Regions from separate parts of the Solibacillus cecembensis genome, predicted to be linked through region 1. Evidence: riboswitches for the same ligand, from Rfam matches in the RefSeq annotation. Region 1 holds a riboswitch; the other holds the start of a gene.

Region 1 (15,757 bases):
AGCGAGCAACAAGTAATTTGGCGTCTGTGATAAGTTACTATACATCACCTCGATAATGAGGCAAACAAAAAAACTACTATGCAATAAAATCATGTAAGGATAATGAGAAGCCCCTACCTCATACGCTCCTTTTGCTAGCATCATTTTTTCATTGCGTTTCGCCACAACAATTTCCACTAGCCTTTGCAAGATAATCAGGATGATAATGACTGTAAATACCACATCAATCCCTCCATTCCAGCAAAACCGCTTCCCCGCTAAAGCCAGGACCTAATGCCACTAATAATCCTAGCGTGTTCGCTGCCGATTCTTTCAACATAAATTGTTCGAGCACATACAGAACCGTTGGCGACGACATATTGCCGTGATGCTTTAAAATCTCTCGGGAAATGGCAGTGTGTACGCTGTCTAATTGCAATGCCTCCTCATATGCATGCAGCACTTTTTTACCGCCAGGATGTGCAACAAAATGATCAATTTGCTCTGGCTGAATGTCATAATCATTTAAAAATTGATGGATAAACGGTCCGAGCCATGTGGCAATAATATTCGGTATGCTTTTAGCAAACACGACATGCAAGCCCCCATTTTTCACCTGCCAGCCCATCACCTCCTCAGAATTTGGCATCCATTTTGATTTTCGCCCAATAATATGCGGTACTGGCTTGTCCTGCTCCAGTTCTACTTGATCCCCACATATGAGCACACAAGCCGCGCCGTCCGCAAATAATGACGCCCCGACAATATTGCTTTTTGTATAATCGTCTTTTTGGAAGGTTAAGCTACATAGCTCAATACAAACGACGAGTACTTTCGCTTTTGGATACGCTTTGCAATAATCAAAGGCGCGACTCACACCCGCAGCCCCTCCAGCACACCCAAGTCCCCAAATCGGCATGCGAACGACTTCATCTGAAAATGGCAGGATATTCATGACACGTGCATCAATACTTGGTGTGGAAATACCTGTACTACTGACGAAAATGACAGCATCAATATCCTCCGTTGCAATCGCTGTTTGTAAAAATGCCGGATTCGTTAAACATTTTTGAATCACTTCCACGCTATAGGCAACCGCTAGCTCGACATATAATTCATTGCGTTCCTCAAATGTATGCGCCTCACGATACCATTCAGGTGGCACACAAAAATGGCGCGTTTCAATTTCACCGTTCACAAAAACATTGAGCAACCGATCAATTTTAGGCATTTGCTGTTGAAAAAGCTCTTTCGTTAATTGTTGAATATTCGACTGCGCCAATGAAAATGGCGGTGTATATGTACCGACAGAAGCTATTTTTGGCAAGATCATATCCCCTTTTAAAGTTTACATTTTTACCAATGTATTAAAGAGACGCAAGAAATATACTGCTAGATCATGACCTTTTCATAAACGGTTGTTACTTCCACTATGTTTTATTCACAAAAGGTTGTCCCTAAAATTTTTTAGCCATTATAATAACCCTCTCGCTGGCATGTTGACTTACCGGCGAGAAGATCTATTTAACTTATTTATATCGCATGAATGGTTAAGATATCTCTACTGATTAAATTTCTAGTTTATTAACAATGCCCTTTTGGTTTTCTGCAGTTGCAATTACATGTATGCATTGGCATTTGTGGTCTAAATGGTGTCCCACACATTGTATGCGTTTCACAGCATTCATTCACGCAAGATTCTGTATGTGGGAAATGATATTGATGATTGATCATATGTCTGTTAATAGTAGTCAAATGTGATGGTGAAACGTGTGGAACCACCTCAGTTGTCATATTTATTTGTTCGAACTGTTGAGTTGGTGCTATGCGCGGGTCCGCGAACTGGGTAGAACCCGATTGTATTGGAAGCTGAATTGGTTGTTGTGATGGCATTGGCATTTGCATCGGCATTCCCATCTGCATTGGCATTCCCATTTCCATTGGCATTCCCATCTGCATTGGCATCCCCATTTGCATTGGCATTCCCATTTGCATCGGCATTTGTTGCTGCGGATAACCTTGATAAAATTGCTCACTAGTCATATCAAATTGATTGAACCAATTACCATTGTTCATTTAAAGCCCTCCTTCATTAAATTTGTTACATTATTAACATATGAAATTGAAAACACGTGAACTATTTGTATGCCTATACGTTTGATGGTACGATTTATAGGCAGATTATTACAACAAAATTTTTAAAGAAGAATAGGACGTGTAAACGGATGAATTTACAATCAGTTATGCAGGAGCTTGAAGCTTTAGGTAAGGAACGTTCGAAAAAAATGTATCAATCAAACGGCGCATGCGAACCCCTTTTTGGCGTGGCGACGGGTGCGATGAAACCGATTGCCAAACCGCTCAAAAAAAATCAAGCGTTAGCAGAGGAGCTATATGCTACGGGCAATTATGATGCGATGTACTTTGCGGGAGTTATTGCGGACGCCAAAGCTATGACAAAGGATGATTTCGAGCGCTGGATTGACGGTGCGTATTTTTATATGCTATCGGATTACGTCGTTGCGGTGACATTAGCTGAATCGGATCTTGCACAAGAAATTGCGGATGAATGGATAGCAAGCGGAGAAGAATTAAAAATGTCCGCCGGTTGGAGTTGCTACTGCTGGCTGTTAGGCAACCGTAAAGACCATGAATTTTCAGAGCAAAAACTTTTAGGCATGCTTGAAACTGTTAAAAATACAATTCATGATGCACCAGAACGCACTAAATCCGCGATGAATAATTTCTTATATACAACAGGGGTTTCCTTCTTACCTCTACATGAAAAGGCAATGGAAATCGCTCAAGCAGTCGGTCCAGTTGAAATTAAAAAGGTCGATAAAAAAAGCAGTTTCGTGAACGCCTATGAAAGTATTCAGAAAGAGATAGATAGAGGGCGGATTGGTTTTAAACGTAAATATGTGAGATGTTAACGGTACGGAGCATGTTGGGATTTACACATTCAACATGCTTTTTTATGGAAGTTTTTTAGGGGGAGTTGGAGAATAAATTATAATAGTATAAAAAATGAGGAGGGACTAAATGGATATCATCAGCTTGACTATCATGCCAATTATCGCTGCATTCATAGTAACTTTTATTTTTTCAAACATTTATAAAAATAAGGACAAAGTAGATCATGGTTTTGCTTTAAATTATTTCGGAATCTCCTATCGTAGGAAAATGATTCGAGCACTTTATACTTTCCCCATTTTAATCGTGGCATCCGTCCTTTTATTTGCATCTTCACTTTTAAGTTTTCGTTATTTGCTATTCTTACTGATAATTACGGTTATCGGATTTATCATTCAGTTTCTCTATAACTATACAATGTGGAAACGAGAGCAAAATGAGTCCCCTTATTAATTTCAATATAAAAACAAACCTCGTATTTTGAACAATGAATGCTCAAAATACGAGGTTTTACCTGTCTATCGTTATTTACCTATATAATAAAATTTGATTATTCTGAAATATAATAATTCTATTCAAGTACCGGTTAGCTAAAGGCGATATTTTATGATTAAGGGGTTGTCCCAAAAATCATTGAAATGACTTTTGGTGGCAGCCCCTGTTTTTATTTTTATTCAGAGAACTCATTTCTGACAAATCTCCAAAAGTATAATTCATTTGATTCTTTATACATTTCCGCACCTGATTTTTCTAAAACCCTGTGCGATGGAATATTATCTTTATCCGTATCAGCAATAACGTACATAACATCGGACTGATTTAACAACCAGTTTTTCATACTATTAATAGTTTCCGTCATATAGCCGTTCCCTTGATATTCAGGGAGAGTATAGTAACCTATTACTACTTCCCCATTTTCATTTGGAAGACCTTTTAACATTATTCCTCCAACACTACAGTTTTTATCTTTCGAGACGATTAACCAATTGGTATACCATATATAATTTTCCTCATCACCTAACAACTTTGAAAGGCTTACTTCCATAGCTTGTTTAAGTTCTGGACTAAGAAATCGACCTGATTCAAGTAAAGATAACCTTTGCTCCATTTTCTTTGGTTTATCAATTAATAATCTTAGACTTTCTGCACTCAGTGGAATTAATCTTAATCTTTCTGTGTTTAATTCGATCATTAGTACACTCCTATCATAATTTTGTACGTCTTTTTTTATAGACAAAAACAAATTTAAAAATAGGTATATGTTATTGGCAGCTACTCCTATTACATTTAATCCAAAATAAAGGAAACATAACACTTGGTAACCCAATATTAAATGGTTATTAAAGTTTATCATCCCATTAATATAATGTAAATCATTCCAATTGTGGGATAATTAATTTTTGCTGGCTGTTTTTTGTTCAACTAACCTATAGTGCTTGTTTAATAAAAAAAGACATTACAAATAATTAAAGTAATGCCTACTGTTGCCGTTATTTGATTTCAAATTCATCCGAAAGAATCTATCCTACATTACTCAAGTTAATTTCCCGTTTCAATGATTTCTTTAATTATTTCAGCAAGGGCTTCTACTGACTTATATGCTTCTTCCCACTTATTTTCAACACCTCCAATATCCAATAATACGGACTCTTCTAAAATATCTTGATTGTAAGTATTACCCGTCGTTTTAACTAATACCCCTCTAGATAACCCTGGATATTTTTCTTCCATTTTTTTATGAAGAAGTTCTGCAAATTTCTGATTTTCTTTAAAATTGTCACTTGAATTAGATACTATAAATGCAATCCTCGCATAACTTTTTCCTTTTAGATTCAGGGTTGAGAAGTTTTTTTCAGCTAATCCTCTGTGTATATCAAATGCCATTTTAATGTTAGGGTTATTTTCCAAAGCATCATTTAATAATTCTCTTGATACCAAATATGATTGCTTAAAAGAAAGTCCACGTTCCTCCACTATTCCACTTATATCGCTTTTATCATGAATCGTACTAATATTTCTATCTTCTAATTCTTGAGCTAGCCTCGCACCTATAAGACTAATGTTTTCAGTATTGTGAAATGCTTCAAACGGTTCATTTAGATTATTATTTGGAACAAACGTTTCCTCATTATGTGTATGATATATATAAACCGAAGTTGCCGTTTCATCGATTAAGATTGGTCTATTTCCTTCTCCAAAAGAGTTAATATTATTGATCACTACCTCTTTTCCACTAAAAAGGAAAAACCATGATATTGCAATAACGCATAGTACCAATCCACTGAAAGCAAATGTTGATCGTTTAATGACCATTCTTCTGCTTTTCTCTCTTGCTTTTTGTTTTAATTTATTTTCTGTATTTAAAATAAATTCTTCACGTGGTTTTAAAGGATAGGTTTCTTTAATAAGTTCAATAATTTCCTTATCAAAATGCACTTTTCTCAACCTCCCCTATATTAATGTTTAATCTCTTTTTAAGTTCTTTTAAAGCCCGATGATAATCTACTTTAACCTTAGATTCACTACATTGAAGTACTTCGGAAGTTTCTTTTACTGAAAACTCATTAATCCCTCTCAATATTACAACAGCTCTATAATTTGGCTTTAATTTTGAAATGGCTTCATGAACACACTTTTTCATTTCAATATGTTCAATTAATTCATATGGCTCCTTATCAATTGATGCGATTTGTGTAAAAAAACCGTCTTTAAAGAAAGAAGTAAATTTTTTCTTTCGATAATGGTCAACAGCAACATGTTTTGCAATGGAAAAAATCCAAGTTTTCATATTCTTACTTCCATTAAAATTAGATAAATTATTCAAGACTCGAATAAACACTTCTTGCGTATAGTCCTCAGCATCATTTTGATTTCCTGAAAAACAAATAAGGAACCTATACACATCCGAATAGTATTGTTTGTAGATTTTACTAATGCTGTCTTCTAAGTTATCTAAATCAATCATATTTCTCTCCTCTCATTAATGATTTCAATTATTATTCGTTTGAAACGTCAAAAAGGTTACAAGAATTTTTCATTTAAAAAAGCAGAGTAACTTTTACTCTGCTTTTTTAAATGAATTCATAAATCTATGCTGATATTTTTTGTTCCGTCATAACTCGATAATATTAAGAATCACCTTTCCCTAACGTAAATCCTTCAAATAATCGCCCACCGTATGGATCTAGAACCTTTTCACATAGTTGAATAACTTTTCTTTTCTCTCCCGTTTTATAAAAAGTATCAAAGGCTTCTACGTATTCTTCTGTAAATTCCACATCATAATTCTTCAATGTACGAATAACCCATTTTGAAGAACCTGTCCAACGACCATTTATTCTTAAAACAAATTCATGAATCAGCCCAGCTAATGTGTTGGCTATAAATAAATCTTCAGCTCGATTTTTACAACCTATGAAATCATCTAAGGCATCCGTAATAAAATAACGTTTTGTCGTAATTAGTTGTTCTGTCCATCTTTCAGGACCCTTTTCCAATATCTCTTTAGCTTCTTCTTTTATAGAAGCTATAATTCCTTCATCCTTTAATATAATTCCTTCAAATACCATTCTTTGCATAGAAGGCTTCGCTGCTTTAAAATCCATTTCGAAAAAATGTTTATAGGATGTTGAATTATGTACGAAAACTTCTATCGGCCAACCAAAATCAATTAATGACTCCCTGTACGAAGAGGGTATGCTTTGATCAAAAACGACGATATCCAAATCAGATGTATCTGTTTCTTCTCCCCTAACAACACTTCCCGCCAATACAGCTCCTTGACAGGATGGGTAGTACTTATGAATAAACCGTTTAGCTGCTTCTACTGGATTTAACTTTTTAGTATGTCCCATTTACTCCCCCCCTAACTATTTGAATTCCTACTGACTAAAATACATTATTAACCTCAGTCATTTGCTCCATTACTTCAACAACGCATTAACCATTTAATTCTTTCGTTAAATCCTCAATTGCAGACATTACGTCTTTCTTATTTGCTCTTGTATTCATATTATTTCTGGCATGAAGGAGGACTGGCCTTACGGATTCGACTGAACGACCGAAATCATACATCCATTCATAACGTGGAACCATCCAAGTATGGAAATGATGTATTGTATCTTCGTTATAAAAATAATATACATTCTCAATATTCAATACTTTCCGTTGTGCCTTCCTAATTTTTGTTAAAATATTCATATAATCTAATTTTTCTGCTTCAGTTAATTCATCAAAGCACTTAATATGTCGTTTGGAGGCTAATATGATTAACCCTTTAATTGGATACGCCACATCTTGATGTGCATGAAAGTATTCCGTTTCTATTACAACTCCACCATCAGGTTTAATTAATCCACTTGTCAATGCACAACTCAAACATTCAACTTCTACACTTTTCCCGTTTGACAATGTAATTTTTCTCACAGATAGTTTCCCCTTTCTATCATTTGGATTATTATAAAATAAGAGCTAACTAAACAGCTAAATAATCAGCTAATAACGCTCTCCGTTAGTTCAACATGACAAAATATCAATTACCATTTCTTTAATTGAAACCTAAAATTTATAGTACCAAAAAATCGCAATTTCATTTGCTGTTGAAATGTTTGAATAAAGCATCGTATCAACTGCGCCTATTACAAAATGATTTTTGGCATAAAAATGACAAGCTGAAACATTAATATTTTGTGTTTCAAGCATAAGACCACCAAAGTTGTTATCCTTTGCCCACTCTATCGCTTTATTTAATAATGCGTATCCAATACCGTTTTTTCTATAATCTTTTGCAACAGTAATGTCCTCAATAAGTGCATATCCATTCCAATTCGAACGGATCTTAATCCGACCAATGCAGCTGTTTTCTACGTAATAAAAAAATACAGCTTTCCCCTCTTCTTCAATATAACTACTCTCAATATCATCATCTTCATATTTCTTGAAATAAGGTTCTGAAAAAAGTTCCTCTGTGTATTGCCAAACATTGTTTTCAAACGTAGGGATAATTCTCCCCGAAACAATAAAAGATTCGTTTGGTTTATTAAAATCCTTCATATTCAGTTGAGTCATTTTAGTGATCATGTCATGCTCCTCATAAATGGATTTATCTGTAATACAACTTTTATTATAATCTTGAATTTGTTAAAATTGTTGATAATATGAAATCTGATTAATTATTATTTCAGAAAGGAGATTTGCATGGATTCTGAACAATTAAGAATTATAGCTGCAATTTTCATCATCTTGTATTTCGTCATCTATTTCGCCGTAAAACATGCCATAAATAATTCGGCCATTGGGCAATCGTTAATAAAACGTGAACAAACGCAAGAGAAAATCATTCCAGTGAGTAACGAGGAAATTGAGAGAGAGTTAGAAAGTGAATTAAAAAGTAAGGGGTAACACCAAAATCTGTTCCTTCAATAAATCCAAGCGATTTAACTGCAACATATAACTGCTATGAAAAATTCCAAACTTAAAGTATCGTTTAAGTTTGGAATAATGTGCTTGGTTACACTATCAAATTTAAGAAAGCAGAACTACTTCAATGCATGCCTCAAACGACATGAAGAGCGAAATCATCAACATTTACAAAAGTAGATAATTCTGCTCCTTCATCGATTTCAATTTTAATGTTCAACTACTTTCGCATCAAAAATTTATGCTGTTCCGGAGACCATTCAAATGCGTTTATATCTGAAACGTATTTTTCCAATAAACGATGTCCCTCGTCAATACTACATCCGTTAGGTAGTTCAATTCCACCGAAGGCTACATTTGAAATTGACGCATCAAACTCATAATCATAATCAATTTCCCCAGAATAGTTTAATGCAATCCGACCAGTCCAATGCACGGTAAAGACTGAAGTACTTTCATCCTTTTCAAAGCGAATATGATGACCAGCGACAGCGTCATGACCCAATAAATAAATTCCGAAAGCGCTGTCGTCAAAACTCTCATTTGACTTCAATGGTAACATTTCTACTTGAAATGTCGTTGTTTTGTTATCATAAAAATCTAGTTTATTCATTTCTGTTCCAGCCAAAAATCCTTTATTCCCCCAATATGTGGAGGATATTATCGCTTGATGGTAGTTATTCCATACTTCTTTGTGAAGCCAACTGTGTGTATCTTCAGGTATGCCGTCCTCCTCTATATCCTCTGTGTCCTCTTCGTAATAGTCTGCTGATTTCAAATGCAAGTCGAACCAAATCCCACTATCAGGAATCAACCTAGCGAGCCATTCAAACTCCTTAATGCCATGTCCACTAGGCCACGGGTTGTCTTTAAAATAAATCCGATTCATATGTACTTCTCCTTTTCTCCTAATCTAAATTTATTTACTATATTTCCCGAAATATTTCTCCAAACGATCTTCATTAATTGCATACTCTCCACGCCATGCAGCTAGTGGAAGAATAATATCCGAACGTGGGGAGCCATTTACTTTCTCATAAAGTTGCATTCTTTCCATGGTATCTATGAATCTATCAACCATTGGCGGATAAAAATCATTTGGGATTATTCCAAGTTCCGCCAATGATAATAGCTGCCCACGGACACTATATTTACTGAACTTAGGAAAAACTTTTTCCGATTTAATTCGCTGTTCTAACTTTCCTGGCGTTTCTCCTTGCGGGGCATTTCTGATTATATCTATTAATTTTCTAAAGATTACTATATCTTCTTCTGTTGGGGTTGGAACCTCTAGCTGTGAAAACTCTCTTAATTCTATCAACATCAATTCAATACCTTCATTCCATGAACTACCAAAATAACGACTGAATAACACTTCCCCCACATTTAAGTATTTTTCTTTTTTAACACTGCATTTTTTACAGTGCTCTGTATCACTTAGGTAGGAATGATTTTTACACTGATTGGCATAAAGATAACTTAATATTGGTTGTCTTCCCCTTGGAAAACTTTTCATACCTGCTACATAAGCTTGAAGTGCTTTATCCATCGTTACATTGAAATTTTTGATTAATAGCTTAAATTCATCGATCACTATATCGTGAGTAAAATGCTCTATCTCATTTAATGGGTACGAACTTTCTTCCAAATATGTCTTTTCCTCATCTTTTAAATTATTTGTTGAATATAGATAAACAGCTCTTTCATTATCCCATACATCTCCATAATCAATTTCACGAAAATAACCTTTTTCGTCTTTTTCATATCTCTTTTTGTTATAAACTTTTTTTATGATCTTTAGTAGTTTATCATTCATATGATAGTTCATAGATTATTTCCTCCACTATTATTATTTTAGTAGAATCTTACAATTTGTGGTACTTTTTTTCTGGATTGATATAGTAGGGAGAGTATAAAATATTATGTGTAAATCATTACCGTCGCATAAATTTAAATTGATTTTTTCGTAAAATACAGAAAAACTTATTGGGAACTAGATTTAGTGTGGATAATGTAAGCTTTGTACTGAAATGCCTTTGAATCTCTTCAATAAAATGCTTTTGTATAGCGCTTTTCAGGTGCGATACACGCATAAAACCAAACACAGATTGGCAAAACAAGAAGCGCAAAATAAATGAATCGTGGGTAGTTTTAAATAAACGGGACAACCAAATGCATCGAAATAACGCACTTTTCGTATTGAACGGATGCCAAGATGAATTGTTTTGGAAGATGCATAAATCGGACAAGGCTGATTTCAAGCACTGATTTTGGTGTTGACCCATAATAAAGTTCAAAAAAACAATAGCCTATCAAAACCAAAATGATTTGATAGGCTATTGTAACAATCAACAATTAAACTTCTTTCGTATAACGTAAAATCGGTGTACGTGCTGCACGCGTTTCGTCTAAACGATTAATAACTGTTGTATGTGGTGCTTCTTGAACGATTGAAGGGTTTTCCATCGTTTCTTTTGCGATTTGAATCATTGTGTCACAGAATGCATCTAATGTTTCTTTTGATTCTGTTTCAGTTGGCTCAATCATTAACGCCTCTTCCACGTTTAATGGGAAGTACGTTGTTGGTGGATGGTAGCCAAAGTCTAACAGGCGTTTTGCGATATCGAGTGTACGCACACCTAATTTCTTTTGACGACGACCTGATAATACAAATTCATGTTTACAATGACGGTCAAATGGTAAATCAAAATGCTCTTGTAAGCGACGCATCATGTAGTTTGCATTTAATACTGCATATTCTGTTACTGCTTTTAAGCCGTCTGGACCCATTGTACGGATATACGTATACGCACGAACGTTAATACCGAAGTTTCCGTAGAATGGTTTTACACGTCCGATTGATTGTGGACGGTTGTAATCGAAGTGGAAAGTCCCATCTTCTTTTTTCACTAATATTGGCTTTGGTAAGTAAGGAATTAAGTCTGCTTTTACCCCTACTGGACCTGAACCTGGACCACCGCCACCGTGTGGACCTGTGAATGTTTTGTGTAAGTTTAAGTGTACGCAGTCAAAGCCCATATCGCCAGGACGTGCTTTACTCATAACAGCGTTTAAGTTGGCACCATCATAGTACACTTTACCGCCTACTTCATGAATAATTGCAGCCATGTCTAAAATATTTTCTTCAAATAAACCAAGTGTATTCGGGTTTGTTAACATAAGTGCCGCTGTATCTGAACCAACTACACGACGTAAATCTTCAAGGTCAACTAAGCCGTCTTCACCAGATCTGATTGTAATTGTTTCAAAGCCTGCTACTGTTGCAGAAGCTGGGTTTGTACCGTGTGCTGAGTCAGGAACGATAACTTTGTTACGGTGTCCTTCTCCGTTTGCTTCATGGAAGGCACGGATCATCATTAACGCTGTCCACTCACCATGTGCACCTGCAGCCGGTTGTAATGTTACTTCATCCATACCCGTAATTTCTTCTAATGAAGTTTGTAAATCATATAATAATTCCATTGCCCCTTGCACTGTTGACTCATCTTGTAATGGGTGAACGTTGGCAAAACCAGAAAAACGAGCAACTGATTCATTAATTTTTGGATTGTACTTCATTGTACAAGAACCAAGTGGGTAGAAGCCTGAATCTACGCCGTGGTTACGACGAGATAATGCTGTATAGTGACGCATAATATCTAGCTCAGATACTTCTGGAAGATCTGCCGCTTCCTCGCGAACAAGCTCAGCTGGTAATAAGTCTGTAAGATCGAAATCTGGCACATCTAATGGCTCTAAGTTGTAGCCTATGCGACCTTCTTTCGTAATTTCAAAAATGAGTGATTGGTTTTCGTTATGCATTGTGAGCCCCCATTTCCGCAACAAGCGTATCGATTTCTTCTTTTGTGCGAATTTCTGTTACTGCGATTAATGCGTGATTTTCTAATTCTGTGTAAACACGACCTAAGTCAAATCCACCGATAATACCTTTTTCAATTAAAGCTTTATTAATTTCTGTAACGGATTTATTTGTTTTTACAACGATTTCATTGAAGTGTGCACCTTGATAAAGCACTGTAAATCCAGCTGCTTCGAATGCATTTTTCGCATAGCGCGTCTTTACGATATTTTGTTTCGCCATTTCTTGCATACCTTGTTTCCCAAGTGCTGTCATTGCAACAGATGCTGCAAGGGCAAGTAATGCTTGGTTTGAACAGATATTTGAAGTCGCTTTATCACGACGAATATGCTGTTCACGTGCTTGTAATGTTAATACGTAACCACGACGGCCATCTTGGTCAACTGTTTCACCAACTAAACGACCTGGTACTTTACGCATTAATTTCGTTGTTACTGCAAAATAACCACAATGAGGACCACCATAACCTTCTGCAATACCAAATACTTGTGCATCACCAACTGTAATGTCTGCACCTAATTTACCTGGAGGTGTTAATACGCCAAGTGCTAATGGGTTTGCCGAAACGATGAATAAACCTTTTGCATCATGAGCAATATCTGCCATTGCTTGTAAGTTTTCTACTTGACCGAAGAAGTTTGGATATTGAACGATCACACCTGCAGTTTGATCATCTACTAAACCTTTTAATGCTTCAACATCTGTTACGCCATCTTTTGTAGGAATTGTTACAACTTCAATTGACTGACCGTATGCATATGTAGCAACAACGTCTTTATATTCTGGGTGTACTGCGCCAGAAACAAGTAATTTTTTACGACGTGTATGACCTGCTGCTAACATACCCGCTTCTGCTAGTGATGTACCGCCATCATACATAGATGAGTTCGCTAAATCCATTCCCGTTAATTCCGCAATCATCGTTTGGAATTCAAAGATTGCTTGTAATTCCCCTTGAGAAATTTCAGGTTGGTACGGTGTGTACGCTGTATAAAACTCAGAACGTGAAATAACGTGGTCTACGATAACTGGCTTATAGTGATTATAAACACCCGCGCCTAAAAACGATACATTCGATGCTGTATCTTTATTTTTTGCTGCAAGCTGAGCTAATTCTTTTGCTAATGCCGCTTCTGATTTTGCTGCTTTAATATTGTATAAACCTTTGAAGCGTACTTGTTCAGGAATGTCAGCAAATAGCTCATCCACACTAGAAACTCCAATACGCTCTAACATTTCTTGCTTGTCTTGTTCCGTCATTGGTAAATAACGATGTTTCATACGTAACCCTCTTTTCGAATTTTATTTACTGCGTTTATAGAATGGTTTTTCAACAATAACCGCTTTCGCAAACTTATTGCGAATTTCGATTTCGACTTCCATTCCAACTTCTGCAAATGCTGTAGTAATTAGAGCCATACCAATATTACGTTTTGTCATTGGTGATTGTGTACCTGTTGTTACTTCACCGATTTCTTGGCCATCTTTGAATACTTTATAGCCGTGACGAGGAATACCTTTATCAATCATTTCAATACCAACCGATTTACGTGTTAAACCAGCTTCTTTTTGAGCGATTAACGCTTCTTGTCCGATGAATTTCGGCTCTTTTTGAAGTTTTACCGCAAAGCCAATACCCGCTTCTAATGGGGAAATATCTTGTGAAAGCTCTTGTCCGTATAATGGCAAGCAAGCTTCAAAGCGTAACGTATCACGCGCACCTAAACCAGCTGCAATGACACCTTGCTCTTTACCAGCATCTAAAATTTTATCCCATAAATCAACGATCGCAGCTGGTGTTCCGTAAAGTTCGAAACCGTCCTCACCTGTATAACCACTACGTGAAACTAATACATGATGGCCTGCTACATTCACGTTATCTTGGAATTTGAAATACTTAATTGTTGTTAAGTCTGTATCTGTTAACGTTTGTAATACTTCTTCAGCTAATGGACCTTGTAAAGCAATTTGTGCAAAGTCATCCGAAGCATTTGTAATTGTTACGTCGCCTTCTACATGTTCCTGCATCCAAGCGAAGTCTTTTTCAATATTCGATGCATTTACACATAGTAAATAACGTGTTTCATCTAAACGATACGTTAATAAATCGTCTACAATACCGCCGTTTTCATAGCATAATGCGCTATATTGTGCGCCGCCAATCGCAATTTTTGAAATGTCATTTGATAATAATTTTTGTAAGTAAGGTAATGCATCTGGACCTTCTACAAAAATTTCACCCATATGTGAAACATCAAATAAGCCAGCGCGATTACGTACTGCATCGTGCTCTTCTTTAATTGAAGAAAATTGTACCGGTAAATCCCAACCACCAAAATCAATTGTTTTCCCACCGTATTTTGCATATTCATCAAATAGCGGTGTTCGTTTTAATTCATTTGTCATGTATAGTCCTCCTTTAAGTTTATGTAATTGTATTTCTCGTTGAAAATTTCATTCCCTTTTATAGGAATAGGTACGCTTATTTCTACTAAAAAGCAAAAAAATAGACAGACGAATCCCGTTTAATGAGATTCCCTGTCCTTGCACCTGAAAGTTACACCTAAAATTGAAAATCCCTTCACATTTTAGGCTTTCCCCTTTGGTGGCTGTAGTAGAACATCACAGCGCTCTCCAGAGTTGCGTCCAATACGAGTCTTTTTGCCTGAGAGATTCATAGATCCTCTATTTGCTCCTTCGGCGACGTGACTTCACGTTCTCTCCCCGTATCTTCATCCGCGTTGCTATAAAACTAAGTGAGTCAATTATGATAACTCTTAGCCATATCCTAACATTGAATGTAATGAGAACGCAATCTTTTTTTAATAACAGATAAAACACGAACCTAAATAATTATTTATCATCAATTGTTCGCTTTTAGACGATTCACTTGAAAGCCAATATACTCAACAATTTGTCTTAACGAGCGATTGGCTGTCAAAACTTGAATATGACCTGCTTCCCGGTAAAATTTTCTTCTGTTCAAGTACAGTTCCTTCAACTCTTGCTCTGTGGACGTTTGGACAATTGGACGATTTTTATCTTTGCGAATACGCATATAAATATCGTCAAAAAGTGCATCTAAGAAAAATACCAAGCCTGTCCGTCGCATAATTCTACGATTTTCTTCCCGAATCGCAACACCGCCGCCTGTCGCTATAATGCAAGCCTCATCTCGGAAAGTACGTAAAAACTCAGTTTCAATTTCTCGGAATCGCGTCTCCCCGTATTTTTCAAAGATTTCAGGTATTGTCATTCCTTGTTGCCTTACAATTTCATGATCCATATCATAATAAGGCATTTTTAAAAAATAACTTAGGCGCCTTCCAATTGCACTTTTCCCGCACCCCATAAAGCCAACTAAATATATCTTTCGCATGCAAATCACCTTCTTCTATAAACGTGCTACTTCCATCCATTATTCATACAAAGTACTAAGTATATTTATCGTAGCACGAACGTAAATAGATTCCAATGAGTTATACGTTTTTAATTGCGCAAAATATGCATTTGTATATAGTAATGCAGCTCCTGTCACAATAAATAATAAAATAATTGCAAATGGAA
Region 2 (15,757 bases), on a different contig from region 1:
GGCATCCCATTTTCTAAAACATTGCCGCGCACACTTAATACAGCCGCTTCTGAATCAATGATATCTGCTAAAGCAAGTAAACTATTTTCATCTCCACCTGTACCATGAAGCAAGAAAAATACCGGTTTTTCTTTATTTCCTTCTTTATAAATATGTTGCATCATCTATATCCCCCAGTTCTATTATGAGTAAAAAGCCATTTGATTTTCAAATGGCTTTTTAAATTGCTATTAGCGAATTGTTTTTAAAGCCGTTGACCAAGGAATTACTTGATCTAACATTTGATTAACTGAATCCGCTTGAACTTCTTTAGGTTTGAAGTCTGTTCCGTTTTCAAAGTCCGTAAATAATGATAATGCTGGGTGTACACGAACATCCGCCACTAATAATTCACCTAAAATACCGCGTAAATGTTCCGCTGCACGCGCACCACCAACTGAACCGTAAGAAACGATACCTGCTGCTTTATTATTCCATTCATCACGTAAATAGTCTAATGCATTTTTCAGTGCACCTGTAATTGAGTGATTATATTCTTGTACGATGAATACGAAACCATCTTGTTCTGCTACTGCTTTTGACCAACCTGCTGCGCCTGGTGCATCACCTGTTCCTAAAAATGGTAGATCATAATCTGCAATATCAATAATTGTATAGTTCGCATCGCCGCGCTTATCTGCTGTTTCTTTTACCCAGCTTGCTACTTGTGGTGAAACACGTCCTTGTCGAGTTGAACCAATAATAATACCGATGTTTAATTTAGTCATTTCTTTTTCCTCCTGAATGTTTGTTGTTTTTTTATTAAATAAACTTTTAAGAAATCCCACTACTTAATCTTCCTAACATACTTTATTTTTATCATAACCCGCTTCATTTTCAAATGAAGGTAATGGTACTATTTTAGTGAAAACCAACAATCAGAGGGGATGAGGAATCTCTTCCCCACTGATTAAACGTCACTTATTTTTAGCGAATTGTTTTTAAAGCTGTTGACCAAGGAATTACTTGATCTAACATTTGATTTACTGAATCAGCTTGAACTTCTTTAGGTTTGAAGTCTGTTCCGTTTTCAAAGTCCGTAAATAATGATAATGCTGGGTGTACACGTACGTCTGCTACTAATAATTCACCTAAAATACCACGTAAATGTTCCGCTGCACGCGCCCCACCTACTGAACCATAAGAAACGATACCTGCTGCTTTATTATTCCATTCATCACGTAAATAATCTAATGCATTTTTCAGTGCACCTGTAATTGAGTGATTGTATTCTTGTACGATGAATACGAAACCATCTTGTTCTGCGATTGCTTTTGACCAACCTGCCGCGCCTGGTGCATCTCCTGTACCTAAGAATGGTAGGTCATAATCTGCAATATCAATAATTGTATAGTTTGCATCTCCGCGCTTATCTGCAACTTCTTTTACCCAGTTTGCTACTTGTGGTGAAACACGTCCTTGACGAGTTGATCCAATAATAATACCAATATTTAATTTAGTCATTTGTTTTTCCTCCTGAATGTTTGTTGTTTTTTTAAATAAATCCTTAATAAATCCCATTGTTCATTCTTCCTTACTTATTCAATTTTTATTCGTATTCTTTTTCAAATACTTTCGTCGAGCGCACTGTATCGATTGGTCGAACAACACTTTCAATATGATCACGTTTTGACTCTAAAAATGGTGGTAATGATAAAATTTCCCCTACTGTTTCATAAGGTTCATCTCCCATAAATCCTGGTCCATCTGTTGCCCATTCAAATAAAATGCCTTGTGCAACACGTGCGTATAGTGACTCAAAGAAGAATCGATCCACATAACCTGATGTGCCAAAACCAAAGCCTTCTAAGCGCTCAATCCATTCATGTAAAACATCTGTGTTTTCTAGTCGGAACGCAGCGTGATGGACTGTACCAAAACCTTGACGTCCTTGTGGTAATACGGTGTTATGCTCAACGATTACCGATGCACCATTTCCACCTTCGCCAACTTCAAATAAATGCAGTGCGTCTTCTTGAGCTGTTTCACGCATAACCATCACTTTTTCAAGCATTTCTTTAAAGTAATCAAACTGTGAAATGCGGATGTGTACGGGTCCTAAGCCTGTAATTGCAAACTCCAGTGGAATAGGTCCCTTTTGCCAAGGTATACCCGACTCAATTCCTTTATTTAATTCATCTGAAATAAACATATATTGTTGATCATCAAAGTCTACGAAAGATAGTGTTTGTTTACCAAATTGCGTTTTAATACCTGCATGAGCTACTTCTAAACGATCAAAACGTTTTACCCAGTAATCAAGTGCTGCATCCGTTGGCACTCGGAAAGCTGTTTTGTAAATTTCATTTGTCCCATGTACACCTTTAGGAATACCTGGGAAATCGAAAAATGTCATATCTGTACCAGCAGATCCTTTATCATCAGCGAAAAATAAATGGTATGTTTGAATGTCATCTTGGTTAACTGTTTTTTTTACTAAACGCATGCCTAAAATATTTGTGAAAAAATCATAATTTTTTTCTGCATTGCTTGTAATTGCTGTTACATGGTGAATTCCTTTAATGTGGTTCATTCTAACTCCTCCGTTATCTTGAATTCGAGATATCACCTCTAAAAATTAAAGATGTTCTGCATGAATGCCGATTCGCTTTGTTAACTCTATAAACGTTTCAAGCTCTTCTTCCGTCAGTACATCAAATGCTTGTGCGACTTTTTTTTCATGTTTCGGAAAGATACCTTCGATAAATGCTGTCCCCTCATTTGTGAGTGATGCAAAAGTTACGCGTCGATCATTAGGGCAAGCAATTCTTTGGACAAATCCTCTTTTTTCGAGCTTATCTACGACATACGTAATGCTACTGCTGGCAATGAGTACTTTCTTGCCAATTATTTGAATTGGTTGATTACCTTTATGATAAAGTAACTCCAATACAGCAAATTCAGTTAAGTTCAATTCATTTTCTATAATATCTTGTCGGGACACTTCTTGGACGGTATTTGCTGCACGAAGTAATACAGTAAAAGCTTTTAACTGCTTTTGATAGTCACTCATCGGCAATCCTCCTTATCGTTACGAATTCATTTATCTTTAATTCGAGATAAATATATCATGTATAAAAATGACTGTCAACACATTTGCCGAAACTTGTTTCGAATTTGAGATATTTATTTTTCTACAATTCTTTTTAGCGAATTACACTACGCTAAAACAAAAAACAGCAACCTACAAAATAATTTGTGTAAGTTGCTGTTATCTTATTCATTTATTCGCAAACAACAAGTTCGCGCTTAAAATTACCCTTTTGTACAATCGCACGGTCGATAATTGTTAAACCGGCATTTGCGATTTTATCGTCCATCGATTCAATCGTCACGATGATTACTCTTTTCGCAATTCTTCTAGCATGTGTAATAATACTCTGTTGCAAATCACTAGATGCATGTGTAAATAAATTATATGGCATATCAATGATTGCTACATCATAACCACCAGATGCTTCTTCGATGGGACCAATATGTACATTTGGTTCATAGCCGAAATGGCGTAAATTGATTTCAGAGCCCCAAACAACGCGCTTATTAATATCTCGCCCTTCGATTGGAATGCCCATGCTCATTGCTTCCACTAATACCGTTCCAATACCGCAGCATGGATCGATAATACGGAGCCCTTCTGGAAACGGCGCGGCAATATTGACAAGTGCTCGCGCATCACGTGTACTTAGTGCAGTAGAGTACATTTCTGGTTTTTGCATATGCTTTAGCCAAATCGATTCCCCGTGCACTAATTCACCGAAGTAAAATTTATCCTCATATACGACAAGTCCAAATTCCACATCCGGCTCATCTAAATTTGGTTCTGCCGGAATGGCTAACCCGATTTCTTTCATATAGTTGTTGCGGACTGGTCGTGCAATTTTCGGTTCAATGCCCGCATCTGAAGTATTCAAGCAACTAATTTTAAACGTTTTTTCCTTCAGTTCAATTGTCGAAGCAAATGCAACGATTTCTCCAACTGTTGCCGCCTCACACCAAATATCCAAGCGCAAACGCATAAACGGACTGCGACTTGGCTCTACTTTTCGCTCACTTAAAAGGACATTACTTTCTACATGGGAATTAAAAAATGTGCGCATTTCCAGTCGTGAAAGCTCGTACTCATCCTTTCGCCAAGCATAGTTATACATAAATTTCATGCTTATAGTTCAATCGTTTCTAATAATTGCGCAACAAATTGATAAAGCAGTTCATATACTTGTTGGATTGTCATTTGCTCATTAAATCCTGCTAAACAGTCCACTGCAACGTTCAGCTCCCATAAACCTTCTTGCATCGAAAAAGAAGCACTGCTGCTACCTAATGCAGATTTTACATTTTCTTTTAAATAGTGACGAATTGTTTCGCCATGCTTTTTTTGTACCTTCAGCCCAAAAAGTGCTGTATATAAACGAAAAGCATCATCATATTCGACTGCCATTTCGTCTATGCGTATATCTTGAAATTGTGTACATTCTGCAAAAATAAATTCGCTTTGGTTTTCCTTTAAATAGCTAATCGGTGTATTTGTAAATGCTGCTTCTGTCACCGCAATTGTTTCTTCTGTCTCTTTACTACAACGTTCTACTACTTCTAAATTTAAAATCATCGTTATCTTCCTCTCTTACTTCCAATGGACACATACGTTTTATGTCTCCTACTAATTAAAAATTGTTCGTCAATCATTTACTTTTTTTCGCCAAGCAATGGAATCTTGCTTTGAGCGAATTGTTGAAACGATAATTACCGCGCTAAATGAAAATAAAACAAGTCCTGTAAACCAAAAACCCAATGTTCCTGTTAAATCGAGTGTTCCAAGTAAGAATGACCCTGCAACAACGCCCATGGAGAAAAAGGCATAAAAATAGCCATATGCTTTCCCGCGTGTTGCTTTTGTCGTGGATTCAATCAACATCGTATTAATAGCTGGGAAGAAAAAGGCGAATCCTACCCCATAAAACGCAAGCGCGCCGTACAAACTTAAGGTCGTTGTTGATTGACCGATAACAACTTGGCTAATTCCTAACACCGTAACACCAATGAGTAATGTATAGCTTGAATTGATATAATCAAAAATTCGGTTTGTTGGCAATAAGAACATTAATACCGCAACAATTCCAAAAACGCTCAGCAATGTACCAGACATACGCGAGCTGTATCCCAAATTTTCCACGTGCATCGGTAACAAATAGGCTAACACACCTTGTGAAAACATAAGGAAAAACGCGCCTCCATAAGCTTTCATTAACCCATTATTCCATTTGAATTCGTCTTTTTTATTAGCTGCTGATTTTTTAGATAGCGGCGTGATCCGTAAAAATATGATCATCCCTATTAATGATAAAAGTCCATAAAGTGCAACCAAACTTAACACATTTGGCACAGAAATTTTACTTGCTAATATACCACTTGTAGCAGGCCCAACGATTGCTGCGATTCCTACAAACGAACCCACAATCGCACTTCCGCTACCCTGCTTTGATTTTTCCGTTGTGTTCGCTAATAACGTAAATGCAGCTGGTGTTATAAAGCCACTACTAAAACCATGTATACAACGGACGATTAACAAAGTCGTCGTGTCATCAACAAGCTGATACGCGAGTAATGATAAAATGGACGTACATAATCCAAAAATAAGTATTTTAGATGCACCAATTTTGTCAGTGAAAACGCCTGACAATATATTACCAAATGTATTCATAAAGGAATACATGCCGACAACAATCCCTGCGATAAATGTAGTAGCACCAACAGACAAGGCATATGTACTCATTACAGGTAGCTGAACAAATAAATCAAAAAATGAGAAGAAAATGATGGCATACACAAGCCATTTTTTTGGAATTGGCTTAACCTGCAATTGTGGTTGCATTTTCTTTAATTTCAACTCAAATATAAAATTCCCAAACGGAATAAATGCAACGGCTACAGCAGAAATGGACCAAATAAGATTCCACCTAATACGGATTTGAACAAGAGCAATTGCGATTATATATAAAACGAAAATCCCACCGTGTAAACTACCATTAATCGTGACGAAAATTGGCATATTTGCAAAATATTTAAGTGGCATCGCGATAAATAAGAGCGTAATAAGTGATAAACCGTCTAATACTCCCATTATTCTTAAAAAACGTATCGGATGAATGGCCAACTCCCCCTCTCACAGCAAAATCGTACATCCTATTATAGCATGGAGTAGGACAAGAAACCTATTTGAAACAAATATTCATCCGATAAATAGTCGATTCGTGTCTAAATTTAGAAAAATTCGCACCTCATTACGAATCCTGCTTATGATCTTCTAAAAAATCTTTGCTGAAGCTTGTTTTAGAAGCATAACTTGATTTTTTTGCGCGTACTCCCCGTTGCAAAGCCCCTTTACCGAACTTCTTTTCAATCGACTGAACGAGTTCAATAATCGGCTCTTCTTTCGCATGTTGTTCAAAGTTAAACAAATTCAATTGCTGCGTCGTTTCTGCTTGGTCGACAACATTAGAAACGGTAATGCCTATAAGCCGTATTGGTGTTTCATCCCAACTTTGAATAAATAATTTCCACGCAATATCAAAAATCGCATCCGCATTTTGTAGCGCATTTCGAACTGATTTACTCCGTGTTTGATTTTTCCATTCAAAATTACGAATTTGAATGCTGACCGTAGTACCGACTAAATATTTTGCCTTTAAACGCTCAGCTACACTGCGACTTAACTTTTCAAACGTCTCTTTTAAAATGTAATACTCCGTTTCATCCCTTGGTAATGTTGTGGAATTCCCGACACTCTTTGTATCATAGATTGAATTGGGATCGACAGTTCGCTCGTCAATTCCGTTCGCTCTATTTTTTAAACGCACTCCATTTTTCCCTAAATTGTTTTGAAGCATACGTCCATCCGCATTTGCCAAATCGCCTATTGTCAATATCCCAAATGTCGCCAATTTTTTAGCAGTACTTTCACCAATACCATGCATTTCAATCACTTTTTGCGGCCATAACAGTTGTTGAATTTCTCGCTTCCTTAACACGGTAATCCCGAGTGGCTTTTTCATATCCGATGCGGTTTTCGCTAAAAATTTGTTCGGTGCAATGCCAATCGAACATGGTAAATCCAGTTCAGTCAGTATGCGTTGCTGAATTTCTTCTGCAATTTTCATCGGGTGCTGTGTTTTCGAACGCTCCGTCACATCTAAATAGCCTTCATCAATAGACACCGGTTCTACAAGATCTGTATAGCTACGTAAAATCGAAAATATGGCAGCACTTGCGACTCGATATTTAGCAAAATCGGGTGGTAACAACAGCAGCTGTGGGCATTTCCTTTTTGCTTCTCCAACCGTCATTGTTGTATAAATCCCGTGCGCCCTTGCCTCATATGAACTCGTCACAATAATCCCTCGTCGCTCTTTCACATTCCCCGCAATCGCAATCGGTTTTCCTTTTAAGCTCGTATCTTGTGCTTGTTCAACCGACGCATAAAAACTATTCATATCCACATGAAAAATAACCCTTCCTGCCACTATTACCACCGCCTTTGCTTCTATTTTAATATGAATCATGATTGGAATCAAAAAAATCCGAACTTCAGTCATTAAAGTTCGGATCATTTTTATTTTCTTTTCATTCGGTAAAGCACAAATAGCGAAATAAACCACAGTGGTGTAAGCATTAATGCAGTTCGAGTCGCTTCTGAAATCGCCATAATTACTAGTAAGAATGCGAAGAAAGCTAATACTAAATAGTTAATAAATGGTGTTAATGGTGCTTTAAATGTAGAACTTTCATGTAATTCTGGGTGACGCTTTTTATAAATAATATGCGAAATTAAAATGATACTCCATACCCAAATAAAGCAAATCGCACTAATCGTCGTCACAATTCCAAAAGCATCCTCTGGCATGAAATAGCTTAATAATGCTCCAATGGATACTACAACTGCTGAAAAAATTAAACCGTTTTGTGGCACACTTCTTTTATTTAAAGTGCCGAATTTTTTTGATGCTTGATTGTTCGAGCCAAGACTAAACAACATACGGCTCGTTGAAAATAAACCACTATTCCCAGCAGATGCCGCAGATGTCAACACAACAAAGTTAATTAACCCTGCTGCGACTGGAATACCGACTAATGCAAACACTTGCACAAATGGCGAGCTTTCCGCACTTAATGTGTTCCACGGATTAATTGTTAAAATAACGAATAACGCACCTACGTAAAATAATAAAATACGCAGCGGAATTTTATTAATCGCAGAAGGAATATTTTTTTGTGGATCTGCTGTTTCTGCTGCCGATACACCGACTAATTCTACACCAACAAAGGCAAAGACAACCATTTGGAAAGCCATTAAGAAGCCAAATGCACCATTTGGGAATAAGCCACCATGCTCCCAAAGATTCGATACAGCTACTTGCCCTGTGTTTGTTTCAAATCCAATAATTAATAAAACAACGCCAATTACGATTAGTGCCACAATCGTAATAATTTTAATGAGCGCAAACCAAAACTCTAACTCTCCGAAAAGTTTTACAGTTAATAAATTTAATCCTAGTAATACGACTAAACAAGCAACTGCTGGTACCCATTGCGGGATGTCAAACCAATACTGTGTGTACATACCGACTGCAATAATATCGGCCATTGCAGTCATGATCCAGCAAAACCAATACGTCCAACCTGTCACATAACCTGCCCAATCACCTATGTATTCTGTCGCAAACTCAGTAAAGGATTGATAGCCACCTTTTGATAGTAGTAATTCTCCTAATGCACGCATGACGAAAAATAATGCGATTCCGACAATTAAATACGCAAAAATAATAGATGGTCCTGCTAATGCAATCGCTTTACCCGAGCCTAAAAATAACCCTGTCCCAATCGTTCCACCAATTGCGATCAATTGAACATGTCGATTTTTTAGCTCTCGTTTTAACTGTTGTTGTGCCAAGATGTTTTCCTCCGTTGTCATTATTTTGCTCCAAACTTTTAGTCAGGATTGAAATAATAGCGATGAGGTTCGCGGTGAATCAATTTTTCTGAAAATAAAAAGAGACTGCTCCCTAAAATGGAATCAGTCTCTATAACTTAAGAATAAAGAATAACAACGTTTTTTAAACACTAAAAAACATCTACTATTATTACCCCTCTGTCCTTTTGCCTGAGATTATGAACCCTTCGGCGACGCATTCGATGCGCTCTCTCCAGAAACTGCTCCCGTATGTAGTTTTATCCACAACGATCATTGCAATGATACTTTATGCATTTGTATGCTTATTTGATGTTGAAAATTTCCACCATCTAATAATTCGCGTCCAACGCTATTATTGTACTATAACATATTCTACCAACTAATTTGTTGTATTACAATAGGGAAGTTCAAATATGACCTTGTGATGCGTGTATTCAGTAGCATTTTTCTGACATTTCTATTTAATTTTATTCCTAAGGGAGAGTTTTATTGAATAATAATTTTCACTCTAAATCTTATTATGTAGAGAAATAACAGATAAATTAAACTGGAATCTAATCAAATTCTTTAAAAAAGAGCTTGAATAACATTTTATATCATATTACCTTTTCTAGGAAAGGAGGGATAAAATATGCAATTAACTATTGAAAAATTACCTGAATCAAGGATTGCTTTTTTCCGAAACGTTGGAGAATACGGTGAAAAGCAAAATAAAGAATTAATGGAGGCATTTAAAGGGTGGGCACAGTTGAATGGGTTATTTGAGAATTCTACAATTTTAGGTATACCACAAGATAACCCTGAGATTACACCTAAAGGGGAATGTCGTTATGATGTTAGCGTTGTAATAGATAAAGACTTTCAAGTGGAAGAACCCGCTCAAGTTGGCACGTTTTCTGGAGGAAAATACGCTATTTTCTTGCTTGACCATACAAAAGAGGCAGTCAGCGAATTTTGGGGCACCATCTTTTCTGAAATTGAAAAAAATAATCTAGTCATCAGAGAACAACCCATTATTGAAAGATATACTTCACAAATGATTGCTAACCATTTGTGTGAAATATTAGTTCCTATACGGTAAAAAAAATGGAGAAGGGCTGTTTGTATGCCCTTTTCACTATAAAATTCGAATTACCTAAAATAAGTTCTAAATGTTTGTCATTTTATTTTACCGCTACTTAATAGAACGGGTTATCAATTTCAACTAATTCATCAAAGATATACTTATCTCCCATTTTTGTAGGCTTTTCGTTAGAATAAAATTGGATGGATATAATATTCCATAAATCCCCTTCAGAAATACAGGTTAAAATAGGCTGCATGAATGTCACTTCATTTTCTTGAAATTTAATTTTTACAAATTGCTTATGCAGTACGTAGCCATTCCAATGAGTCATATTCATTGGATCAATTGAGGTAATTTTCATCGGTCCTGTTAGTTCTACCAAATAATTTTCGTTATTGAAAAATTGTTGTACTTGCTGTTCTTTATGTTGATTCATGATTTTTGCGATCGAGTATGCGTCCTCATTGCTCTCTACTTCTACGTCAATTTTGGAATCACTTATTTGTTCAAGGAGCTCAAATACTGTTAATTGCTCATCAAAGTATTGCTTTTTCCAATTCGGCCGCCACTCGTCTAACGCTAAACAAATAAATAGCCCCGAATCATAGCAACTTTTACGGATCGCTAACATACTCTCTTGTCCATCTATTAACGTTCTTCCGTATAAATGAAAAACATCGTCCAACGTTTGTTTCGTAACTTGGAGATACGTTTTTAACTCACAATAAAAAGCTGGGCCTTCGATAGTTTCCATCAATTGTTCATACTTTACGAATTCAGGAAATTGCATCGCACGTTTTTTTCGAATGGAGATAAATTGCTTTAACGCTTGCAGTTTTTCAGATTCACGTTTTAGTAATAAAGCATCCGCTAATAATGTACGTTCTTTTACACGATACGCAATATTTTGAGCATCATCGGTATACATAACACCACTAATTTCGTTTGGAAAACGCTTTTCCTCCTGCAAATATTGAAAGCCGTGAAATAGTTCATGAACGACAATCGCCATTAATTGCGGGAATGTTTCATAGCGATTTTTATCCACAATCGCGGTTGGATGGTCTTCAAAGATGAGCAATGTATCCGCAAAAAAGCGCTCATCCTTTAAGATTTTGACGAATGGTTCATTTGGAAATTTAGGATGTTGAAATACATAAACATCATTTTCATCGTAAATGGCAATTGCGACTCCTTTAAAATTTGGCCAAATTGAATACAAAAAATCAGATGTCAGCAGTTGTATGATTCGATTGATTTCTTTTTGATCCATTACGAGCCCCCATCCGTTGTCATTTATAAAAGCTCTGCCACAAAACGTTTTTTCATTTCCGGCCATTCTTCACTCATAATGCTGTACATCACGGTATGGCGGATCGTGCCCTCTTTTCGAATCATATGGTTGCGTAAAATGCCCTCTTTTACAGCACCTAGACGCTCAATCGCTTTTTGCGAACGGCTATTTTCATGACCTGTTTTAATTTGAATTCGATTCAAACCAAGCTCTTCAAAACCATATTGCAATAATAAAAATTTGCAATTCGTATTTATATTCGAACGCCAATAAGCTGGTGTGAGCCAAGTAGAGCCGATTTCGAGGCGTTTATGTGCCATTGAAATATCCATATAGGAAGTCGAACCAATCACTTCATTCGTTTTTGCATCAATAATTACGAGTGGATAATCTGTTTTCGCTTCTCGTTTTTTTATGCCGTCTTCTACATATTGCACAACACTTTCCAGGTCCAATAATGTTACCGACAGATGCTCCCAAATTTCAGGAAACTGCGCGGCTTTATATATTCCGTCAATATGCTCGTTATTAATTGGTACTAATTTGACAACTTCATTTTCTAAGGCTTTCATCTACTTGTCCCCACCTTTAACGTTTAGTTTTTAAAATTTCATATCAATTACGCCTCAGCGTAATTGCGTCCAGATTTTTTCGAGCTCGCTCGAAAAGCTTCCCTTAAAAATCTGTGACATCCGCAGGGGTTTGAAACCCCACTGAATAGAATTGCCTATTTAGTACATTCATCATCCACTTATTGAAGTAGGAGATGCACGCTGAAGCAAGTTAAACATGTAACTTTATTTGTTCAACCACTTCATCCATTGTCGAAATAATTTTGCCATTTCGCTTAATGAGGCCGACAACGAATAAATTACGGTAAATAAATTGATTTTCTGTACCGTCTTCGATTAACGCTTCGATTTTTTTCGTATTTGTACGTCCCATTTGGCGCACATCTGAAAATAGCGCAATAATTGGTCGATTTAATGCAGAAAATGCACCGATTTCTGCTGCTACACCTGAGTCAATTTCAATGCCATCAATGACAGCAATTAATACATCACTTGCTTGCAAGCTCTCTAAATCCGCCTCTGCAATGGCTAAGCTATTGGCATAACTATTTTTATCATTAATCGCCGCGTTTTCTTGTGGCACATACAATTCAATCGTTGGCACAGCTTCCCGTATTTTCGCCGCCAATACTTCATTGACGTAGCGATCTCCAATTGAAAATAAACCATTTGCTAAATATGCTTTCATTTTTATTACTCCCTTTTTCAACTTTTAAATTTCGATTATTTAATTTTTGAACTAACAATTATTTTCCATATCATTACGGCAAACAATGCGATAAGTATTATTGCGAATGAAAATCCAAGTGAGGAATCGTCACCAAAAGAAATTCCGATGCTTTCATAAACAAGGAAGGCAAATAACAGATTGATTATGTTTTTCATATAGTTTAACATTTGCCGACTATTTAAGTAAAAGGCGTGGACATTCGCTTCACATAGCCTTTCTGGGTAATTATGCACATGTGGATATCGTTCAATTAACTCCATGAAAAACGTAAGGAGAATCGCGATAACTGGCAAAATTAGAAGCTCATATTTTGACCCCCAGCGATCGACTTCTCCGACTGCATTGAAATGTGCAGGTACTTCCGCTGGTAATGAAGACCATTTGAATAGTAAAAAGATTACCATTGCAGCAAGTGATGTGTACCCAATACTATTTGCTATACGTTCTGAAGTGGATTTCTCGATTTGTAAAACCGGTCGATAATATGTATTCATTCATTAACACCACCCTTCCCATGTATACGAGTCAAGGTGCTATAAAGTTCCAATTATTTGGTTTATTATTCAACTCGAAAAACACGCACATCTCACTTCAGAATATGCGTGTTTTTTGCCTAGCCCTTTTATTTTGAAGATTCTTCTGTTTCATTTTCCAACATTTTGTGTAAGTATTGAACAATTTCACGAATACCTTCCAGTGAATTGACCAAAATATTTGGATCAATACAAGAAATCATGCGGTCTTCTAAATTCGCAACGGCTGTAAAATATTTCGTTTTCTCATAATTTACTAAACCCATTTGTTTAATAATAGATGGATCAAAGTTTAAAATTTCTCTCGCATCTGAAACGTATAAACCATAATTCACAAGTTCCGTGTTTAAAATGATGACACGGGCAATATCTCCCGACGTCGAACGATTGTATAAGATTTTTTGTAAATCAATAACTGGAATCAGCTCTCCACGATTTCTCGTGAAGCCTAATAAATAACTCGGTAAATGCGGAATCGGTGTTACACGCTCCAACTTTTCAATCGACACAACTTGCTCAATAGGAACCGCATATTCTTCGTTTCCACAAGCAAAAACGACCGCTTTTTCAAAATTCATATTGCCACCTCTTATTTTGTTGTTTGCTTCACTATTGCCACTAATAAATCGGCTAATTTTTCTAATTCTTCGATAGGCATTCTTTCATTTGTCGTATGAATTTCCTCATAACCTACAGATAAATTAACAGTTGGAATACCGAACCCCGCGATTACATTAGCATCGCTTCCGCCACCAGAAATACCTAGTAATGGAGTACGATCCACTGCTTCAACAGCAGCCATCGCGATTTGAACGACTTTATCTTGTTCCGTCACGCGGAAGCCTGGGTACATTAATTTTACTTCAACCTCTGCACGCCCACCATTTTCTAGTGCAACTCGCTCAAACGTTTCTTTCATATTAGCCGTTTGCACGTTTAATTTAGCTTCGTCAATTGAACGTGCTTCAGCAAGGATATTCACTTCATCACAAACGATATTTGTCGCTTGTCCACCTTCAAAACGTCCAATATTAGCTGTCGTTTCTTCATCTAAACGCCCTAATTTCATTTGCGCAACCGCTTTGGCAGCAAGTGTGATCGCAGAAATCCCTTTTTCCGGTGCAACGCCTGCATGGGCTGTTTTACCGATTATTTTTGCCATTACTTTCGCTTGGAATGGAGCTGCTACAACGATACCGCCTACTTTTCCATCACTATCAACTGCGAAACCATATTTTGCACTAATAAGAGTTGGGTCCAATTCCTTTGCACCGACTAAACCACTCTCTTCGCCAGCAGTAATAATGAATTGAATCGTCCCATGAGTAATATTTTGTTCCTTTAAACGTCGTGCCATTTCAAATAAAGCGGCCACCCCTGCTTTATCATCTGCCCCTAAAATCGTCGTGCCATCTGAATAAATATAGCCATCTTCACGAATTTCAGGCTTAATCCCTTTGCCCGGCACAACCGTATCCATATGTACTGTAAAGTAAATCGGATCAATTGCCTTATCACCATGCAATGTTGCAATAATATTTCCTGCACCATGACCTGTGCGCGTATGTGAATCATCTTGGAAAACGTCAAAGCCCATTTCAGTCAGCTTTTCTACTAATATAGGTGCAATGACTTCCTCATGTTTTGTTTCCGAATCAATTTGTACTAATTCTAAAAATTCCTTGACTAAACGACTATTCATCTCGAAACACTCCCCTTTATTTAAACTAAGCTATGCCTTATTTTACGATGCTATTTTTGAAAAAACAATGCTTGTTCATCTGATTCGTATATGGCTTGCTTTTGCGTAAGTATTTCCTGTTGCTTCGCTAAAGTAGCATCTAGCTTCATTTGAAGTTGTTGCAATGTATTATTAACATCGTCTTGCACGCGTGAAATTTGATTCATGGATGTAGAAATTTTCGAATGAATCGACCATGCCGAAAATATATCATCAAAGAAATAGTCTGCAAATTTCACCAAACCATCTGTATCAATAGTTAATGTGTCATGCTTCATTTGCTGAACATCTAATAGTTCATTTTGGAAGCGCTGTAACGAAATTTGCGCTTTGTGAATCCCGCTATTAGATTCATCCAGCTTGTCATGTTTCAAAGAGGTCGCAATGAACCCACCACCGAAAAATGTGTCCCAAGTTGAATACGAGCTCGCACTCTTTAATGAATGTGCTGCATCCGCTAAAGCACGTAAAGCATTTTTCCCCGCATCATTTGCTTCATGTATTTCAATTAATAATTGCTTTAATAGCAGTTCATTTTCGATTAGCTTCGTTAATTTTTCCGCAATATGTGGTGCATGCTGCATGAGCCAAAATTCCCGTTTTCGTTCTAGTTTTTGAAGCTCTTGCTCGACGTAGGTCTCATTCACGGCATTAATTTTATATAAAAGTTCGACCAAATCATCCTGTAAATCCTCGTGCGTTAACTGCGCTTCAATATACTTTAATTCACTGATTGCCACGACATCCAGGCGCTGTTCAATGAGCTCATCTTTTTTCCCAGACCATTCACGGAATAAATTAAGAATCGACGTTTTTT

What was found. Region 1 has a riboswitch for glycine ahead of gcvT (glycine cleavage system aminomethyltransferase GcvT). Riboswitches for the same ligand answer to the same signal wherever they lie in the genome.
Positions count from the first base shown of each region.
Region 2: it holds a riboswitch for glycine, as region 1 does, so the genes downstream of both, ACQKIH_RS20760 (amino acid permease) here and gcvT (glycine cleavage system aminomethyltransferase GcvT) in region 1, are expected to answer to the same signal.

Region 1 is NZ_JBNNMF010000017.1:66,811-82,567, forward strand. Features, by position in the region: gene ACQKIH_RS15350 (isoprenylcysteine carboxyl methyltransferase family protein) at 1-222, opposite strand, end outside; gene ACQKIH_RS15355 (type III polyketide synthase) at 224-1,306, opposite strand; gene ACQKIH_RS15360 (CotD family spore coat protein) at 1,564-2,055, opposite strand; gene ACQKIH_RS15365 (DNA alkylation repair protein) at 2,205-2,912, shown strand; gene ACQKIH_RS15370 (hypothetical protein) at 3,022-3,345, shown strand; gene ACQKIH_RS15375 (GNAT family N-acetyltransferase) at 3,563-4,084, opposite strand; gene spoIIP (stage II sporulation protein P) at 4,432-5,328, opposite strand; gene ACQKIH_RS15385 (RNA polymerase sigma factor) at 5,318-5,857, opposite strand; gene ACQKIH_RS15390 (nucleotidyltransferase domain-containing protein) at 6,021-6,746, opposite strand; gene ACQKIH_RS15395 (HIT family protein) at 6,832-7,317, opposite strand; gene satA (streptothricin N-acetyltransferase SatA) at 7,450-7,971, opposite strand; gene ACQKIH_RS15405 (hypothetical protein) at 8,089-8,292, shown strand; gene ACQKIH_RS15410 (hypothetical protein) at 8,531-9,199, opposite strand; gene ACQKIH_RS15415 (hypothetical protein) at 9,230-10,138, opposite strand; gene gcvPB (aminomethyl-transferring glycine dehydrogenase subunit GcvPB) at 10,666-12,132, opposite strand; gene gcvPA (aminomethyl-transferring glycine dehydrogenase subunit GcvPA) at 12,125-13,471, opposite strand; gene gcvT (glycine cleavage system aminomethyltransferase GcvT) at 13,493-14,596, opposite strand; glycine riboswitch at 14,727-14,830, opposite strand; glycine riboswitch at 14,834-14,926, opposite strand; gene ACQKIH_RS15435 (shikimate kinase) at 15,054-15,569, opposite strand.
Region 2 is NZ_JBNNMF010000035.1:7,010-22,766, forward strand. Features, by position in the region: gene ACQKIH_RS20715 (alpha/beta hydrolase) at 1-164, opposite strand, end outside; gene ACQKIH_RS20720 (NADPH-dependent FMN reductase) at 231-767, opposite strand; gene ACQKIH_RS20725 (NADPH-dependent FMN reductase) at 967-1,503, opposite strand; gene ACQKIH_RS20730 (ring-cleaving dioxygenase) at 1,589-2,572, opposite strand; gene ACQKIH_RS20735 (MarR family winged helix-turn-helix transcriptional regulator) at 2,618-3,052, opposite strand; gene ACQKIH_RS20740 (TRM11 family SAM-dependent methyltransferase) at 3,264-4,196, opposite strand; gene ACQKIH_RS20745 (hypothetical protein) at 4,199-4,645, opposite strand; gene ACQKIH_RS20750 (MFS transporter) at 4,715-6,190, opposite strand; gene ACQKIH_RS20755 (DNA polymerase IV) at 6,318-7,595, opposite strand; gene ACQKIH_RS20760 (amino acid permease) at 7,646-8,983, opposite strand; glycine riboswitch at 9,172-9,250, opposite strand; gene ACQKIH_RS20765 (AraC family transcriptional regulator) at 9,636-10,085, shown strand; gene ACQKIH_RS20770 (hypothetical protein) at 10,183-11,343, opposite strand; gene ACQKIH_RS20775 (GNAT family N-acetyltransferase) at 11,367-11,936, opposite strand; gene ACQKIH_RS20780 (nucleoside 2-deoxyribosyltransferase) at 12,148-12,624, opposite strand; gene ACQKIH_RS20785 (DUF1648 domain-containing protein) at 12,660-13,160, opposite strand; gene ACQKIH_RS20790 (chemotaxis protein CheW) at 13,289-13,777, opposite strand; gene ACQKIH_RS20795 (M20/M25/M40 family metallo-hydrolase) at 13,789-14,901, opposite strand; gene ACQKIH_RS20800 (hypothetical protein) at 14,952-15,757, opposite strand, start outside.